2 regions of the Longibacter sp. genome follow, and region 1 is predicted to be linked to the other one. Evidence: predicted binding sites of a transcription regulator. Region 1 holds the regulator's gene; the other holds the start of a gene.
The links. The regulator HrcA, encoded in region 1, represses chaperone genes, less so after heat shock. The targets are predictions, from matches to a motif close to TNTTAGCACTCNCNNNNNGNGAGTGCTAANA.

Region 1 (4,425 bases):
AGTCGCCGCATCGTGCACGACCGGGCAGTCACTTGCTGTACACGTTTGCCACAGCGAGACCGTTACACACGATGCGCCGCAACTCGTTTCCAATGCGTTCCTGCGAACGTCTATACGGACAGCGCTCGACAATATCGTCGCATCTGCATATGCGTATATCGCTGCTCCGGCGCATCCCGACGGGATCGGGGTGGGGCGAGAAAGTGTCTATTTGAGAGGACACTTGGTTGTATCGGCTGGAAGACGGTTCGGGGCCGACATCGCGACGTCGGTTCGCTTTGAGGGCCACGTACGGGCTTCAGGCCGGATTTATTCGGCGTCCTTCAGCGAACCGCCGAATGGCATGATTCCAGAACCGGTACAGTGTGGTACCGGGCGCAACGGTTTCCAAGCCCGTGCCCGCACACCCGATTCCTCGCCCCCATGCACCGACTGGCCATGCGCACCCTGCCGAGTTTCCATCGCCTATCTTCGCGCCATTCGTCCACACCGGTTGTGACCGCTCCGTCTGCAGCGGGTCTCCTGCTGGGATTGGTAGTGTCGCTATTGATGAGCGCTCCCGCTCATGTGCACGCCGCTTCGGCAAATGCCGCCGTTACCGTCGGTCAGGTACACTCCCTGCAGTGGGATTGCCGCCGACGGGGCGCTGGCCGTGGCGTCAATGGCATCGTGCCCGTATCACGCCCCGGTTCGAATACCGCCAGGTGATCGACGCGCAGTCACACCGGCACTTCCGGCGCCGTTCGTTCGAGGTCCGAACACGCTATCGATACATCACTCGTTCAGCATCGCGGTTCCGGGCAAGAGTCGACGTTGTGGTGGAGGGAATCGATGTCTATCGGCGTGGGCGCCATATCGGCACCGTCGACCGCCTTCCGCGCTCGCTCCAGCGTGTACGAGCCCGGGTCCGGCGCGGCCGGTCACCCGAGTTAGACCGTCGTCTCATGCTGGTCGGCAAACCCGGCCAGGGGTTCGAGGTCCTGGCTCTGGATGCGCGCCGCCGGTCCTCGAGACCGCGCGTACGGGCAGTGGGGGTCGTGCGATTGCGCGAGGGTCGGGTATACTCGGTTCGTCGTAGCCGTTTCCTCCACGGGAGGCGACACCATGGTATTGTGCAAGTCCCGCTTCTTCCGGGTCATCTCGGGCAGGAGCAACGCTACGATCGGTGGTCCTCGCCCGGTGTGATCGGGTTCAGCGGCTTGTACGGGTCGCGTGGCGCTCACGACGTGTGGCGTTTCGACGGCCGTGTCGGCCCTGCCGGTGACGATCGGTCCGATGGGCGACACACGTGGTCTGGGTCGCGTGACGAGCAGCGGCGGGCGCGTCGGTCGACGTGGCGACGGGAGGATGTGCGGCCCCGACGCGATCGGTCGACAACCGTAGAACGCGAACATTCGGGCGAGCGGCGCAGCGATCGGACTGGCAACACATCCAGGTCCGGCCGCCTTCGAGGCACGGATGAGGAGCCGCGTGTGGCGCGGCGGGCCGGTGTTCGGCGACTGGAGAATGGACGTGCGTCGGAGGCGCCGACCCGCGAACGGGACGGCAATGATTCGGTGGACGAGTGAAGACGGAGCAGAACGCACATACGCAACCCGAGGGGAGAAGGGGCACCCGCCCTACACGCAGGTGATGTTTTGAAAGGCGTGTGGGAAGCCTTCCCGGCCCGGATGCGGCCGAAACTACGGGAAAAAGTTTAAGTACATACCACGACGAGGGTCGAGTGTGAGACGGCAACGTCCGCGGTCGGCCCTCGATCGTAGTTCGCAGAGCCAGTCACAACCTGTGAGCGATCGTGAGCAAATCGAACGCCTCTCGCGATACAGCATCAACATCTTTCGACGACCGTCCCGAGTTGACTGAACGGGAGCGCGACATCCTCGGTCTAGTCGTGCAGCAATTCGTTGATACGGCCGGCCCGGTTGGCTCTCGCTCCCTTTCGAAGCACTTCGACATCGGTCTCAGCCCCGCGTCCATCCGCAACACAATGGCGGACCTCGAGGACATGGGCTACCTTGGGCATCCGTACACGTCCGCCGGCCGCGTGCCGACCAAGCTCGGGTACCGGACCTTCGTGGACAATCTGATGGACACGCCCGCACTAACGCCATCGGAGCGCCGCGCACTGACGCTACAGCTTGCATCGCTCGTTACCGACACCGATGAGCTTCTCCGGGAGAGCACCCGGCTCCTGAGCCAGTTGACCAACCTGCTCGGCGTCGCGCTGAAGCCGAACCTGTCCAGCGGCACACTCGAGCAGCTTGATATCGTGCCGCTCACAGGCCAGCGGCTGATGTTCGTCCTGAGCGTGAGTGGGGGGCTGGTCAAAACGATCGTTCTGGGCTTTGAGTCGGACCTGCGCCGTTCGGAGCTCAGCCGCGTGGTGTCCATTCTCAACGAACGGCTCGCGGGACTGACGCTCAAAGAGATCCGCGAAACGCACGAAGAGCGGGTACGGGACATCAACGATCCGACCGGCGTCGTGCAGTTTATCATGGACCGGTCAGCCCCGATCTTCAGCGAGCCCAAGGAGGCCCGGTTGCGTCTCGGAGGGACGCAGAATATCCTCACGCAGCCGGAGTTTCAGGAACCCGACGACGTTCGTCGTTTCATTGAAGTCATCGAGGACGAGGACCGCGTCGTCGAATGGCTCGAAACGGTCTTTGACGTTGATCCCGAAGCGATCGGACAGGCCGCCATTCAGATCGGCAGCGAGGGACTGGAGGATATGAATTCCTACTCCATTGTCACCTCCCCGTACAGCTTCGGCGGCACGGTCGGCGTGCTCGGTGTGATCGGACCGACGCGCATGGATTACGGGCGGGCGGTAGCGCTGGTTGAAAGCATGGCGTCCGTCGTGAACCGACCCTCTGGGGAGGAAGACCGGGACGGCGAGTCCATGTCCGCAGACGCGGCGGATGCGTCCGGCGATCCATCCGACGCGTAATGTATCCGATGAGAGGAGGATTCGATGAACCGGGCCCTTCTATCGCCGGAATGATCGTTGCAGCGTACTCGGGCGAACCTTTGGGCGGGTGATCCGTCCGAGAACGAGTGCCGCCGCAACAGTATTCGCCCGTCTACATTCTCCCGTTTACACGGGGTGAGCGCGTGGCCATCCATCACGCTCGTATTTTTTCCGAACCAGTTCGTCGTAGGTACCTGTGAGTACATCCGAATCGACCGAAACACGACAACAGCAAGCGGATGCCTCGGCCGAATCGAGCCAGGAATCGCCTGAGGCGTCGGCCTCCGGCTCGACCGCCGACGCCGGAACGCAGGCGCATGCGTCCGCTCCCCCGGATGAGAAGGAGGCTGACGTCGACGACGATCTGAGCGCCGAAGCCGCCGGGCGGATTGACGACCTTCGAGACGAGCTCGCGTCCGTCCAGAAAGAGCGGGACGAGATCAACGAAAAGTATCTGCGCAAGGCGGCCGAACTTGAGAACTTCCGCCGGCGCATGGAGCGAGAAAACACGCGTCGGTACTCGGCCGGACAGGTGGATGTCGTGAAGGCGATGCTGGGCGTGCTCGACGACATGGGTCGTTCGATGGATGCTGCCGAAGAGTTGCGTGAAAAGCAGGATGCGGAAACGGCGTACGAGTCGCTCCGCGGCGGCGTCGATATGGTCTACCGCAAATTCATCGACGAGCTGGAGAACCTTGGTGTTGAGCGCATCGATGCGGAGGGCGAGCCGTTCGATGAGTCGCTGCACGAAGCCATGATGCAGCAACCGGCTCCGGAAGATGTCGAGCCCGGCACCGTGCTGAATGAAGTCCAGGCCGGATACCGGATGGGCGAGCGCGTCATCCGCCATAGCCGGGTGATCGTCGCGGCGTAGGCCCGCTCCGGGATGGTTTGACACTGAGCGGCCCGTACGATGGTGCCCGCGCCTTGTGGCAGGATCTTTGGCGAGCCGTAGGCCGCGAGGGTCCCGCTTCCGAATCACCCCTCTGAATCACTCCTTTCGCTGATGCCGTCGGCCTTGTCGCGAGGCGGCGGCCTGTTTTCCGAATTTCACACGTCCTCATGCCGGAAGATTACTACGACATTCTCGGAGTCAATCAGGATGCCTCCGAGAAGGAGATCAAAAAGGCGTATCGCAAGAAAGCCATGCAGTATCATCCGGATCGGAACCCGGATGATCCCGAGGCCGAGCAAAAGTTCAAGCAGGCGGCCGAGGCGTATGACGTGTTGTCCGACCAGCAGAAGCGGCAGCGCTACGACCGGTATGGCCATGCGGGGCTCGGTCAGAATGGGGGAGCGGGCGGCTTCCAGGATATCAGCGACATCTTCAGCGCCTTCAATGACATTTTTGGGGGACGCGGCGGCTTCGGTCAGCGTTCGCGACGCACGCGTGGTCGGCCGGGCAGCGACCTGCGGATTACGCTCCCGTTGACCCTTGAAGAAATCGCCGAGGGTGT
Region 2 (4,425 bases), on a different contig from region 1:
CGACTGCGACGGTGAGCGAGAGGGCTAGATCGAGATCCTTTCCGGGATCTCGCGTTTCGTCCTGCTCGTTATGTACGATATGAGGGAACCTGGCGGGCATGGCTCGCCGGGCTCCAGGCGTGTGAACCGGATGATCGCTCCGTCGGCGAGAGTCGGCGGTGAGGAAAGTCCGAACACCACAGGGCACCGTGCTTCCTAACGGGAAGACCCCGTCCGGCGCGTTCCCTACGGAACGAGCGGCCGGGCCGGGGATGGCACGTGCAACAGAGAGGAGTCCCGCCGATGACTGCGTCTTCGGACGTAGCACAGGTAAGGGGTGAAAGGGTGCGGTAAGAGCGCACCGGCGCGACCGGGTGACCGTCGCGGCCAGGCAAACCCCACGGGGTGCAAGACCCAGTAGCACCGCATGCGTCCCGGGCATCGTCCCGGCGCAATATGGCGGCCCGCCGAAGACGCGGTGCGGGTAGGTTGCTCGAGACGATCGGCGACGATCGTCCCAGATAGATGATGATCCCCGCTGATGGGTCCGCGGCAGACCGACGGCGGGACAGAATTCGGCTTACAGGTTCGCACGCGCCGCACACTTTTTGCCGGTCTCCCGAGGATCGGCTGTCTCGAAGAAGCAGCCTCCAGCGATGGGGGCTGCTTTTGTGTTGTGGGTCGTGCGTTGTGGGTCGTGCGGCAGGGTCATGGCGTCAGTGGATGCCATACACGAAAAACGCCACGCCTCCCACGGATGGGAAGCGTGGCGTTGAATGTCACGGCGTGATGCGTGACGGTCGGAGCTCGAGATCAACTCGAGCGGCCGAGGGATGGGTGCGGTTTACATCATGCCACCCATTCCGCCCATGCCACCCATTCCGGCAGGCATTCCGCCGCCGGCGGGGGCACCGCCGCCGCCGCCACCATTGTCGTCTTCGTCTTCCTTCGTGACAATGACGGACTCGGTGGTGAGCATCAGTGCAGCCACGGACGCCGCATTCTCAAGCGCGGAACGCGTGACCTTCGTCGGATCGATTACGCCCTCATCCATCAGCCGGCCGTACTTCTCTGTACGGGCGTTGTAGCCGAAGTCACCGTCTTCGCTGAGCACCTTCTGGACCACGATGGATCCTTCGGCGCCTGCGTTCTCCGCAATCTGGCGGAGCGGCGCTTCAACAGCCTTCTTGATGATGCCGACGCCAATCTCCTGGTCTTCATTCTCAACGTCGAGACCATCCAGAACGTGGAGGGCACGGAGATAGGCAACGCCGCCTCCCGGCAGGATGCCTTCTTCCACTGCCGCACGCGTGGCGTGGAGCGCATCTTCGACGCGAGCCTTCTTCTCCTTCATCTCCGGCTCGGTCGCTGCACCAACCTTCAGCACGGCAACACCGCCCGAAAGCTTGGCCAGACGCTCCTGCAACTTCTCACGGTCGTAGTCCGACGTGGAGGAGCTAATCTGCTGTTTGATCTGGTTGACACGGGCGTTGATCTGCTCTTCCTGCCCGGCGCCATCAACAACCGTCGTGCTGTCCTTGTCGATCGTGATGCGGTTGGCCTGGCCGAGCATGTCGAGCGTGGCGCTCTCCAGCTTGTAGCCTTTCTCTTCCGAGATGACCGTACCGCCGGACAGAACAGCGATGTCTTCCAGCATGGCTTTGCGCCGATCGCCGAAGCCGGGTGCCTTCACGGCCGCCACCTTCAGCGTGCCCCGAAGCTTGTTCACGACGAGCGTCGCGAGCGCTTCGTTCTCAACGTTCTCCGCGATGATAAGCAGCGGCTGACCCGTCTGGCTGACCTTCTCGAGAATCGGCAGCAGGTCTTGCATCTTACTGACCTTGCCGTCGATCACGAGTACATACGCATCTTCGAGTACCGCCTCCATGTTCTCGGAGTCGGTCACGAAGTACGGCGAGAGGTAGCCGCGGTCGAACTGCATGCCTTCCACGACGTCAAGGTACGTCTCAATGCCGCGGGCTTCTTCCACGGTGATGACGCCGTCCTTTCCAACACGATCGAACGCATCGGCAATCAGTCGGCCGATCTCGTCGTCGTTGTTGGCGGAAATCGTTGCGACCTGCGAGATGCGATCTTTGCCTTCCACCTCGTTGCTCTGCGCGCGGAGGTCAGCAACAATGGCGCGAACCCCTGCGTCAATGCCGCGCTTCAGATCCATCGGATTCGCACCCGACGTGACGCTCTTGAGGCCGCGGTTGATGATGGCTTGCGCCAGCACCGTCGCTGTCGTCGTTCCGTCACCGGCAACGTCAGAGGTCTTGGAGGCAACCTCCTTGACCATCTGGGCGCCGACGTTCTGCATTTTATTCTTCAGCTCGATCTCCTTCGCGACCGTGACACCATCTTTCGTGATGGTCGGCGCGCCGAAGGATTTCTCGAGGACGACGTTCCGTCCCTTCGGCCCGAGCGTCACCTTGACGGCACGTGCCAGCGTGTCAACACCCTCCTTGAGGGCATTGCGCGCTTCTTCTTCGAACTTGATGTCCTTGCTCATAAATCAGTGGTGGTTCGATTCGATTGTATCGCTGAATTCGAGCCCTGCCCCTCCGTGGGCAAGACTGGTCCAACTCAGTTTGACTGAAGGAGCTGCCGGATCGGCCGACTTATCCTTCGATCACGCCGAAGATGTCGCTTTCGCGCATGATCAAGAATTCTCCGCCGTCGAGCGACACCTCGGTGCCGGCGTACTTGCCGTAGAGAACTTCGTCGCCTTCCGACACGGTCATATCGACCTTGGTGCCGTTCTCAACGCGACCCGGCCCAATCGCGACAACGGTGCCTTTCTGCGGCTTCTCCTGAGCGGAGTCAGGGATGTAAAGACCGCTTTCCGTTTTTTCGTCCGCCTCGAGTGGCTGGACGACCACGCGGTCACCAAGTGGTTTGATGCTCGCCATGATACCCTCCTTGATTAGTGAGCAGTGAGTGCAAGTGGAACTTCATTTTTCTCTGTTAGCACTCTCCAGTGGCGAGTGCTAATAAATCTAAGAAGCTGTACATTAGCGCCATCACGCTGTTCCTTTCTGCGGCGCTCGACCGGGTGAAGATTAGTTAACCGAAAGAGAACGTCGGGAGAGCTACGACGTAGGCCGTCTTGCATCGCCATCCGCCCGGCCATCTCAGACTTTTTATGTCCTCCTCTCCGCCGTTCCTGTCGTGGCAGGGCCGCATGTGGCGTCTTTGGCTCGGCTCTGTTGCCGGCGCGGCCCTTCTGGTCGGCCTTGCCGTAATGCCACCGTGGCTGCCACCGTGGGCCCGATGGCTATTAATGGAGGCGTTCGCGCCGCTCTGCCACCAGCTCCCGGCCCGCTCCCCAACGATCGACGGCACCCACATCGCCGTCTGTGACCGTTGCATCGGGATCTATGCAGGGCTACTCAGCGGCGTCGTTCTGGCTGCGGTCCTTCGCGCCGCAGCACGACCGGTCTGCAGGCAGTGGCTGGATACATCCTCGCTTACCTGGGATCGGTTGCTCTCCACACTACGATATGCCCTTGCCGGCGCGCTCATCCCACTCGCCCTCGACTGGATCGGGCCGTTCATCGGGGCATGGACACCATTTCACGGCTGGCAAAACTCGCCGGTGAGCCGCGTCGGTACTGGCGCCCTCCTCGGCGTAGTCGCGGGTCTGTTTCTTGTCGTGGCGATTGCCTCGGGGGTGTCGCGAGGACGGACATCGACAGTGCCGCCGGACGCCGGTCAGGCCAACGACAACGGCACCTCTGCCTCTGCCTAGCGGCACCGCGAATTTCGGCCGATCCGGCCGCTCTCCTGCCAGACCATTGTACGGACGGAGAAAACGTCGTTTCAATTCTGCCGTCCCGTAACTACCTTTTCGCGCACGTTCAGATGTAAAGTCCGGCCATCATATTCGCGAACGAGTTCGCGACGCCGTTCGCACCTTCGCCGGGTTTGCCCTTTCACCCTCTGTGCGATCATTCACCTAACACGATTATGTCGACCAAGCAAACGTCCATCATCATCGGTGGACTCGTCGGCGGAGTGCTGAGCACCTCGCCGATCAGTGTCATCAATTGCCTGTGCTGCCTCGGCGTCATTCTGGGTGCCATGGCGGGCATATGGTATTATACCAACCAGGAGCAGATCACAGCCGAGACGGCCGATGCTGCGGTGATGGGGGCCGGGATGGGCGTCCTCGCCGCCGTGTTCAGCGCCGCCTTCACCTATCTTCTCGGCTCGATCGGACTGGTCCCGACCAGCGAAGACCAGCTGCAGAATGCCATGCAGCAGGAAGGAATGACGGAGGAAGGGCGTCAGATGCTTCGCAACATCCAGGAGTACATGTCGAGTGTGGGTGGCATGATTCTGATTACGGGCGTCAGCGCCTTCATCTATGCGATTTTCGGCGCAATTGGCGGTGCAATCGGGGCCGCGCTATTCAAGAGAGGCGAGGGCACCCTGCAGTAG

Region 2: the regulator HrcA is predicted to act here: its motif matches at 2,948-2,978, upstream of groES (co-chaperone GroES).

Annotation. Positions count from the first base shown of each region.
Region 1 is NZ_DAXETW010000090.1:12,016-16,440, reverse strand. It holds gene ACFCU0_RS09830 (hypothetical protein) at 930-1,286, opposite strand; gene hrcA (heat-inducible transcriptional repressor HrcA) at 1,796-2,947, shown strand; gene ACFCU0_RS09820 (nucleotide exchange factor GrpE) at 3,165-3,842, shown strand; gene dnaJ (molecular chaperone DnaJ) at 4,031-4,425, shown strand, end outside.
Region 2 is NZ_DAXETW010000068.1:14,078-18,502, reverse strand. It holds RNA gene rnpB (RNase P RNA component class A) at 119-578, shown strand; gene groL (chaperonin GroEL) at 824-2,494, opposite strand; gene groES (co-chaperone GroES) at 2,604-2,894, opposite strand; gene ACFCU0_RS07520 (DUF2085 domain-containing protein) at 3,128-3,733, shown strand; gene ACFCU0_RS07515 (hypothetical protein) at 3,952-4,425, shown strand.